DNA from 3 places in the Pseudoduganella sp. HUAS MS19 genome. Region 3 is predicted to be linked to each of the others. Evidence: predicted binding sites of a transcription regulator. Region 3 holds the regulator's gene; each other region holds the start of a gene.
What was found. Region 3 encodes NrdR, which represses ribonucleotide reductase genes. Its sites were predicted from a motif close to CACNANATNTNGTG; they were not measured.

Region 1 (3,274 bases), 3.1 Mb from region 3:
GTTATACATGTGCCCGGTCTCCTCCTGGAATTCCAGCATGCGGGCGCGAACGTGATCCAGCAGGCGTATTGCCAACGCGGCGCCGGCTTCGGTCGTGATGTCTTCCGAGTCGCGGCTGAAGTTGCGGATCATTTCGTTGATGCCGTTCACGCCGAGCGTCGAGAAGTGGTTGCGCAGCGTGCCGAGGTAGCGTTTGGTGTAGGGGAACAGGCCGCCATCCATCAGGCGCTGGATCACCTGGCGTTTGATCTCCAGGCTGGTCTTGCCGAGTTCGAGCAATTCGTCCACGCGCGCAAGCAGCGCAGCTTCATCGCCCGCAAACAGGTAGCCAAGACGGGCGCAGTTCAGCGTCACTACGCCGAGCGAGCCGGTTTGTTCGGCCGAACCGAACAGGCCGTTGCCTCGCTTGAGCAGTTCGCGCAGGTCAAGCTGCAGCCGACAGCACATGGAACGGATCATGTTCGGCTTGAGTTCCGAATTCACGAAGTTCTGGAAGTACGGCAGGCCGTAGCGCGCAGTCATCTCGAACAGCAGTTCGGCGTTCGGGCTGTACCAGTTGAAGTCCGGCGTGATGTTGTAAGTCGGGATCGGGAAGGTGAATGCCCGGCCTTTGGCGTCGCCGCGCATCATCACTTCAATGTAGGCGCGATTGATCATATCCATCTCGGCCTGCAGGTCGCCGTAGGTGAAGGGCATTTCTTCGCCGGCGATCACCGGCACCTGCTCCTGGAGGTCTTCCGGACAAGTCCAGTCGAAAGTGAGATTGGTAAATGGTGTCTGCGTTCCCCAGCGTGACGGGACATTCAGGTTGTAGATCAGCTCCTGCATGGTTTGCAGGACCTGTTCATATTCCAGACTGTCCTTGCGTACGTAAGGCGCCATGTAGGTATCGAAGGAGCTGAATGCCTGCGCTCCGGCCCACTCGTTTTGCAGCGTGCCGAGGAAGTTCACGATCTGGCCGGCTGCGCTGGAGAGGTGCTTCGGTGGCGCCGATTCCACCTTTCCCGGCACGCCGTTCAGGCCTTCGTTCAGCAAGGTGCGCAACGACCATCCGGCGCAGTAACCTGCCAGCATGTCGAGGTCGTGGATGTGGATGTCGGCATTGCGGTGCGCCGCGCCGACTTCGCGCGGGTAGACGTGGTCGAGCCAGTAGTTGGCGATCATCTTGCCGGAGATGTTGAGGATCATGCCGCCCAGGGAGTAACCCTGGTTGGCATTGGCGTTCACGCGCCAATCGAGCTGCTGCAGGTATTCATCGATCGAGGACTGTACGTCCACCGTGGTCTTGCGGGTCGAATTCATCGTCTTGATAGTCTACATATTGTGTCAAAACGAATCTTACACACTAAATATAGTAATCGACGCCGCTAGAGTTCCGATTTTTGATTTCCTTGATCCAGTTTAAATTTGATAAGATTTGCGCATAACGAATAGCCAAGCCCCTACTTTGTGAAACGAGCACTTTTCATTTGCACCCAAAACCGCTTGCGCAGCCCGACGGCGGAACACATCTTTGCCGGTTGGCCGGATGTCGAGACCGATTCGGCAGGCCTGGGCAATGATGCCGACGTGCAGTTGTCGACCGAGCAGATAGCGTGGTCGAACATCATCTTCGTGATGGAGAAGGCCCATCGCAACCGCCTCTCCCGGAATTTCAGGGCTCACCTGAACGGCAAGCGCGTGATCTGCCTCGACATCCCTGATGATTACGAGTACATGCAGCCCGAATTGATCCGCCTTCTGGAAGCTAAGGCCGGCAAGTTCTTGCGCTAAACGTGGCTGCCTTTCGCATATGTCCAATCATTCGATCGCTCAGCTTGGACGCAGCCCAAACGATGCACCCGCCGGCGCACGTCCCGCCACGGCCCAGTTCAAACGCATTAACCGGGAGCAGCGCTACAAAAGGAGCGGTCCAGGCTATTTGTTATGCTGGACCTTCTCGCCAAGCGGAGAATGACGATGCCTAACAGGAGCATTGATGGCTATGAGATCGAATTCACCGGCGAACTGCTGGAAGGTACGAAGCTATGGGGCGCCTATGTATCCATCTTCGCCCCTTCTGCGAACCCGATGCATATGACGCATGTCTATCCAAAGCGTCGCGTGTCGGCGGACCTCACCTTATTGGACCAGCAAGCCGCCGAAGCCGAGGCCGAACGCGCCGCATTGAAAATCCTTGAAGACTTGCGCTCCTGATTTTATGCAGAGAAATCCAAACACCCGATTCACCCTGGCCCGGCAGCTTCGCACCTGCGCTATCATGTCCGCAATCGCGGTCGCCATCATCGCGTTGCTCCACGATAAACCCTACCTGTCCAAGCTACATGCCGGCATGCCGTTGCTGCTGCAAGCCGGCATAGGCCTGACGGTTGGCTTACTGTATTGGGCGTTCGGCGTCATCGGTTTCAAGTATGCCGCAGCACGAAAGACAAACCGATCTACTGTTGAAAGCTACAGCCGCCTGGACTTGAGCGGCTGGAACCCCGTCTGGATCGCATTGGCAGCGGGCTTTGGCGAAGAGCTGTTATTCCGCGGAGCGTTGCAACCCCTTCTTGGCATCTGGTTCACTTCCGCGCTATTCGTCCTCGCGCACACGAGGGCTTACAAGTTCAATGAGCTGACCGGGCGGGTGCTGATCCAGGCTGGCAGCGTCTTTGTCGTAAGCGTCTTCTTCGGCTACATTACGCAGTATGTCGGGCTACTCGCCGCGATGGTCATTCATGCCGCTATCGACATCGTCGGCCTGTACGCAATCCGCCGCATGGCATCTCAAACGCCGGCAGTTGCCTGACTACTGCGCGTGCAGCAGGTCGTTCTCCGCGAGTTCGTCTTTTGCGGGAGCGTTGCGGGGCAAGGTGATGATTACGGTCGTACCTTTTCCGACCTCGGAATCGACGTGGATGGTTCCGCGCAAGACACCGGTAACAAGGTTGTAGACGATATTCATGCCGAGCCCAGAACCGCCCTGCCCCATTTTCGTGGTGAAGAAGGGATCGTACACCTGGCGCAGGGTACGTGCGCTCATGCCATTGCCGTCGTCGGCGAAGCGCAGTTCGACATTTTCCTCGTCCATTTCAACAGCGCTGATCGTGATGCGGCCGGATTCGCGTCCTTCAAAGGCATGCATGATGGCGTTCTGAATCAGGTTACTCAACACCTGTCCAATGCTGCCGGGATAGGAGATAAAGGTCAGCGTCTCCGGCATCCACACCTTCACCTCGCAATTGGCACGGCGCAGCTGGGCCGAATAGGTGGCAAGCGTGTCGTGCACCAC
Region 2 (3,274 bases), 3.0 Mb from region 3:
CGTTTCGAAGACAGCGTGACAGAGGGCGGCGAGCGCAAGTCGAGCGGCCGCTTTGTAATTACATTTGCGAAAAACACATGACTTCTCCACGTGTCCTGGTCGTTGACGATGAAGCCGACCTGCGCGAACTGCTGGAAATAACCCTGCTGAAGATGGGGCTGGACGTGGACAGCACCGAAACCCTTCAGCAAGCGCGCCAGCTCTTTGCCGAAAAAGATTATCAACTGGTGCTGACCGACATGCGCCTGCCGGACGGCCTGGGGCTGGAACTGGTGCGCGAAGTGACGGCCAGCGGCAAGAATATCCCGATTGCCGTGGTGACGGCCTTTGGCAGTGCCGAAAATGCCGTGGTCGCGCTGAAGGCGGGCGCTTTTGACTACGTCAGCAAGCCGGTGCAGCTGGAACAGTTGCGCATCTTGGTGCAGTCGGCGTTGAAGGTGAGCGACAGCGCCCCGGCCGCGGCCCCGGCGCGCGGCCAGCCGCAAAGCCGGCTGCGCGGCAGTTCGGCCGCGATCCAGGCCTTGCGCGCCCAGATTGCCCGGCTGGCGCGGTCGATGGCGCCGATTGCCATCAATGGCGAGTCCGGCAGCGGCAAGGAACTGGCGGCGCGGGAAATCCATGCCCAAAGCTCGCGTGCCGACAAACCTTTTATTGCCGTCAACTGCGGCGCCATTCCGGAAGCCCTGATGGAGGCCGAGTTCTTCGGCTACCGCAAGGGCGCCTTCACCGGCGCCTCCGACGAGCGCGATGGCTTCTTCCAGGCTGCCAACGGCGGCACCCTGATGCTGGACGAGGTGGCTGACCTGCCGCTGGCGATGCAGGTCAAGCTGCTGCGCGCGATCCAGGAGCGGCGCGTGCGCAAGATCGGCGCCACGGCCGAAGAACCGGTCGACGTGCGGATCATCTCCGCCACCCACAAGAACCTGGAAAAGCTGGTGGAAGACGGCTTGTTCCGCCAGGATTTGTTCTACCGCCTGAACGTGATCGAGCTGCGCCTGGCGCCCTTGCGCGAGCGCCTCGACGACCTGGACGAGCTGGTCGAAGCCATCCTGGCGCGGCTGGGCAGTTTTGAACATAAGGTGGTGCTGGCGCCCGGCGTGCTCGAGGTATTGAAGGGTTATTCCTTCCCGGGCAATGTGCGCGAGCTGGAAAATATCCTCGAGCGTGCGTTGGCGTTCTCCAACGACGGTGTGATTTCGGCGCAAGACCTGGCGCTAAAGGGCGGCACGCTGCCGCCGGCCGCGCCAGCCGCGGCGCCGGTGCCTGCCCCTGCCATGCCGGCCGCCCCCGCCGGTGCCGCTGCCGGCCAGGCGGCAAGTCCTGCCGTCAGTCCTGCCGGTGCAGTGCCGGCGCCAGGCCAGCCGGCCGAAACGCCGGCACCGGAGGCTGCGCCGGCTGGCGAGCCATCCATGCCGCCGCTGCCGGTGTTTGACGTCCTGCCCAGCAACCTGCCGGCCTACCTCGAAGCGGTCGAGCGCGACATCATCACGCGCGCCCTGGCCCAGACCAACTACAACCGCACCCAGGCCGCCCAGCTCCTGGGCATCAGCTTCCGCCAGCTGCGCTACCAGATGCAGAAGCTGAACATCCAGGACCCCGGCTAGCCGTTCGCGGCGGCGGGGCAGCCGCCGCCCGATTGGTCTATAATCCCGGTCCGCCGCGAAAATCCCCTAGCGCCATGTAGCGTTTTCGCCAACGCACAAGACCGTGCTGCGCTGCAATATTGCTTATTCACTCAGCACCGAAAAAGCTGTGTTAGTGCTCGCTCACCGCCGATCGCCTGTAGTGATGGGGGATATCAAATGTCAATAAGAAAACGTGGCCTAAACGAAAAAATTTCACCTTGTACGATCCGGATCCCGTCACTACAATTAGTGGACAGAATTCGATGGTCCACTAGATATAGTGGCCATTAACAAATACTGAATACGCGGAGCATAAATGCAATCTACTCAAGATATTTCCACCACGCAGGCGCCTCAAGTGCCTGTTTCCGCTGGCGAAACCGCCGGCGGTGTCGCTGTTTCCGCTAGCCAGATGGCTGACTACCGCATCATCCGCCGCAACGGCGCCGTGGTCGCTTTCGAGCCATCCAAGATCGCCGTGGCAATGACCAAGGCCTTCCTGGCAGTGAACGGCGGCCAGGGTGCGGCTTCCGCCCGCATCCGCGAACTGGTGGAAGACCTGACCAAGAACGTGGTGGCCGCCCTGATGCGCCGCCAGCCAGCCGGCGGCACCTTCCATATCGAAGACGTGCAAGACCAGGTTGAACTGGCCCTGATGCGCTCGGGCGAGCACGACGTGGCACGCTCCTACGTGCTGTACCGCGCCAAGCACATGGAAGAGCGCCGTCTGAAGAAGGAAGCGGCCGGCGCCACCGCCACCGCGGAACCGCAGATCAACGTCACCGAGAACGGCGTCGCCCGTCCTCTGGTGATGCAGGAAGTGCGCGACCTGATCGGCGCCGCCTGCAAGGGCCTGGAAAAGCACGTCGATGCCGACGCCATCCTGGCCGAAACCGTGAAGAACCTGTACGACGGCGTGCCGGTCGAAGAACTGCACAAGTCCGCCATCCTGGCTGCCCGCGCGCTGATGGAAAAGGACCCTGCCTACTCCCAGGTGACCGCCCGCATCCTGCTGCACACCATCCGTAAGGAAGTGTTCGGCAAGGAAGTGCCGCAAGCCGGCGCCGCCGCCGCCTACATCGAGTACTTCCCGCAGTACATCGCCAAAGGTATCGCTGCCGAACTGCTGAACGAAGAACTGGGCAAGTTCGACCTGGCCAAGCTGGCCAAGGCCCTGGTTGCCGACCGCGACCTGCAGTTCGGCTACATTGGCCTGCAGACCCTGTACGACCGCTACTTCCTGCACGTACGCGATGTGCGCATCGAAATGCCGCAGGCGTTCTACATGCGCGTTGCCATGGGCCTGGCCCTGAACGAAACCGACCGCGAAGCGCGCGCCATCGAGTTCTACAACCTGCTGTCGACCTTCGACTTCATGTCGTCGACCCCAACCCTGTTCAACTCCGGCACCCAGCGCTCGCAGCTGTCCTCCTGCTACCTGACCACGGTGTCCGACGACCTGGAAGGCATCTACGACGCCATCAAGGAAAACGCTCTGCTGGCCAAGTTCGCCGGCGGCCTGGGCAACGACTGGACCCCGGTGCGCGCCCTGGGCGCCCACATCAAGGGCACCAACGGCAAATCGCAAGGCGTGGTGCCGTTCCTGAAGGTGGTGAACGACACCGCCGTGGCGGTGAACCAGGGCGGCA
Region 3 (3,274 bases):
GAACGAGAACAAGCGCCAGCACGACCACATCGAGCTGATCGCTTCTGAGAACTACACTTCGCCAGCCGTAATGGAAGCCCAGGGCTCCCAGCTCACCAATAAATATGCCGAAGGCTACCCAGGCAAGCGCTACTACGGTGGCTGCGAGTACGTGGACGTCGTCGAGCAACTGGCAATCGACCGCGTGAAGCAGCTGTTCGGCGCGGAAGCGGCCAACGTGCAGCCTAACTCCGGTTCCCAGGCCAACCAGGGCGTGTTCTTCGCCGTGCTGAAACCAGGCGACACCATCATGGGCATGTCGCTGGCGGAAGGTGGCCACCTGACCCACGGCATGGCGCTGAACATGTCCGGCAAATGGTTCAACGTTGTTTCCTACGGCCTGACCGCCGAAGAAGACATCGATTACGACGCTATGGAAGCCCTGGCCAAGGAGCACAAGCCCAAGCTGATCATCGCCGGCGCTTCGGCCTTCTCCAAGAAAATCGATTTCGAGCGCTTTGCCAAAGTGGCCAAGGCCGTTGGCGCCTACTTCATGGTCGACATGGCCCACTACGCCGGCCTGATCGCCGCCGGCCTGTACCCGAACCCGGTTCCGCACGCAGACTTCGTGACCTCCACCACCCACAAGTCCCTGCGCGGCCCACGTGGCGGCATCATCCTGATGAAGGCCGAGCACGAAAAGATCATCAACTCCTCGATCTTCCCTGGCATCCAGGGCGGCCCGCTGATGCACGTTATCGCAGGCAAGGCAGTCGCTTTCAAGGAAGCCCTGTCGCCGGAATTCAAGGCCTACCAGCAGCAAGTGGTGAAGAATGCCGACGTGCTGGCCAAGACCCTGATCAAGCGCGGTCTGCGCATCGTTTCGGGCGGCACCGAGTCGCACGTGTTCCTGGTCGACCTGCGCGCCAAGAACCTGACCGGCAAGGAAGCGGAAGCGATCCTGGGCCAGGCTCACATGACCTGCAACAAGAACGGCATCCCTAACGACCCTCAGAAGCCATTCGTGACTTCCGGCATTCGTCTGGGCTCGCCAGCCTTCACCACCCGCGGTTTCAAGGAAGCCGAGGCGGAAGAAGTGGGCAACCTGATCGCCGACGTGCTGGATAACCCGCACGACGCAGCAACCATCGAGCGCGTGAAAGCCGCTGTGAAGGTGCTGGCTGACAAATTCCCTGTTTACGCCTAAGCAAGCGGTTGGTACTATCGAGGCGCCGGATCGTAAGGTCCGGCGCTTTTTCATTCAATAATAAGAGACGCCACATCCATGAAATGCCCGTTCTGCCAGCACGATGATATCCAGGTTCTCGACACCCGCGTGTCGGAGGAAGGGGATGCCATCAAACGGCGCCGGCGCTGCGTGAACTGCGATAAGCGCTTCACCACGTGGGAGCGGATCGAACTGACCATGCCTTACGTGGTCAAGAAGAACGGCAGCCGCACCGAGTATTCGGCCGACAAGCTGCGCGCCAGCCTGATGCTGGCCCTGCGCAAGCGCCCTGTTGCTGCCGAGTCCGTCGACAAGGCAGTGTCCTCCATCGAAGAAAAGCTGCTGACCAGCGGCCAGCGTGAAGTCGACTCCGTCTTCGTTGGCGAACTCGTCATGGCCGAACTCAAACGCCTCGACAAGGTGGCGTATATCCGCTTCGCTTCGGTCTACAAGAACTTCGAAGACCTGGCCGAATTCCAGGATGCGATCGAAGAAGTTGGTGACGGTCAAGAGCTCTCTCCCAAGGCTTGATATTTCTCAAACCTGCGCGCCCTTTGCTGACTAATTTGATCAGCAGGGGAGGGCTGCGCTATGCGTCGTCCATTTGCTGGGTTCACCATGCTGGAAGTGCTGGTTGCCGTGCTGCTGCTCGCCGTTGGCCTGGTCGGCGCGCTGGCGATGCAGGCGCACGCCATGCGCACCCGGCAGGAATCGGCGCTGCAGACCGAAGCCCTGCAGGCTGCCGCCACGCTGGCTGAACACATCCGCGCGAACGCCGCGCAGTCCTCCGCTTACCTGGGGTTTGAGTTTGATGCCGCTGCCGGCAGTGGCGCGCCCGATGCGCCGGCCGCCTGCAATGGCGCCCCATGCGATTCGGTCACCATCGCGCAGCAGGAGCTGCATGAATTCCGCCGGCGTCTCGCGGCTGCGCTGCCGCTTGCCCGCGCGGTTGTTTGCCGCGATGCCGGCGCCGCGCCCGGCGGGCAGTTGCAATGGCCGTGCTCGGGCGCTGCCGATGCTCCTGTCGCCATAAAAATAGGCTGGCGCAGCAGGCGGCCGGATGGCACCAGCTTCGGCGCGGCGCCGGCTGTGGCGCTGTCTGTCGCGTTAGCCGGATCGCCTGCCGCCCCGGCAGTTCCGCCGGGCCCGCCGCCAAACATTCGGCCTGGCGCTGGGGGCGCGCAATGATGGCGCACCAGCACGGTCTGGCTTTGAGCGAGATCCTTATTGCGATGGCGCTCAGCCTGTTGGTCGCCCTGGCGGCAGCCTCGCTCCTGCACGCTTCCAGTGGCGACTTCCTGCATAACGGCGCCAACACGCGCATTGACGACAATGGCCGCTTCGCTCTGGCAATCATTGGTCAATCGCTGCGTCAGGCCGGCTATCCCGGGGAGCCCGGGGCTGGTGCCGCGGCACCTGTGCCGCCGCTGGCTATTGAGGGCCGCGACGCCGCAAGCGTGGCCACGAATTCGGATGGGCTCGGCGACGCGCAAACTTCTGTCAACGGCAGCGATGCGCTGGCCATCCGCTACCTGCCCACAGCAATCGCCGGCGCGTCGGCTGGCGGCGCCATGCTCAATTGCGCCGGTTTCCCCGCCGAGCCAGGCGAATGGGCGTGGAGCATTTTTTACCTGGCCCGGGCCGGCGACGGCATCGCCGAACTTCGCTGCAAATACAAGGGCGAGAACGGTTGGGGTTCCGATGCCGTGGTGCGTGGCGTGGATGCGTTTCACGTGCTGTACGGCATTGATACCGATGCCCCGCGCGACAACATCCCCAACCTTTACCTCACCGCCAGCGGCATTGACGCTCTCGACGACTTGCTTCCCGCGCCGGAACGCGTGATGCGGCCTCATTGGCGCCGCATCACCAGCATCCGCATTGCTTTGCTGCTGCACGGCGAACGAGGCTCGCGCGGAGGAAGCCGCTTAAGCAGCTATGAACTGCTTCCGGGTGCCGATCCAGGGGCGCGCATCGATGAAGCCAGCCTGCCGGCACCGATGCAGCACCGTGCCCGTCGCCGGTTCACGGCAACCGTCGCCCTGCGCAACCCGTAGGAGGCCGCGA

Region 1: ACWBU6_RS24895 (ribonucleoside triphosphate reductase) is a predicted target of NrdR. The motif match lies at 1,344-1,357, and genes of this name have one in related genera.
Region 2: ACWBU6_RS26500 (ribonucleoside-diphosphate reductase subunit alpha) is a predicted target of NrdR. The motif match lies at 1,895-1,908, and genes of this name have one in related genera.

The regions. Positions count from the first base shown of each region.
Region 1 covers NZ_CM132133.1:5,423,620-5,426,893, forward strand. The annotation lists gene ACWBU6_RS24895 (ribonucleoside triphosphate reductase) at 1-1,302, opposite strand, end outside; gene ACWBU6_RS24900 (low molecular weight protein tyrosine phosphatase family protein) at 1,450-1,773, shown strand; gene ACWBU6_RS24905 (hypothetical protein) at 1,927-2,196, shown strand; gene ACWBU6_RS24910 (CPBP family intramembrane glutamic endopeptidase) at 2,261-2,791, shown strand; gene ACWBU6_RS24915 (CHASE domain-containing protein) at 2,792-3,274, opposite strand, start outside.
Region 2 covers NZ_CM132133.1:5,799,155-5,802,428, reverse strand. The annotation lists gene ACWBU6_RS26510 (sensor histidine kinase) at 1-81, shown strand, start outside; gene ACWBU6_RS26505 (sigma 54-interacting transcriptional regulator) at 78-1,604, shown strand; gene ACWBU6_RS26500 (ribonucleoside-diphosphate reductase subunit alpha) at 1,942-3,274, shown strand, end outside.
Region 3 covers NZ_CM132133.1:2,359,545-2,362,818, forward strand. The annotation lists gene glyA (serine hydroxymethyltransferase) at 1-1,186, shown strand, start outside; gene nrdR (transcriptional regulator NrdR) at 1,265-1,738, shown strand; gene pilV (type IV pilus modification protein PilV) at 1,799-2,395, shown strand; gene ACWBU6_RS10810 (PilW family protein) at 2,392-3,264, shown strand; gene ACWBU6_RS10815 (pilus assembly PilX family protein) at 3,274-3,274, shown strand, end outside.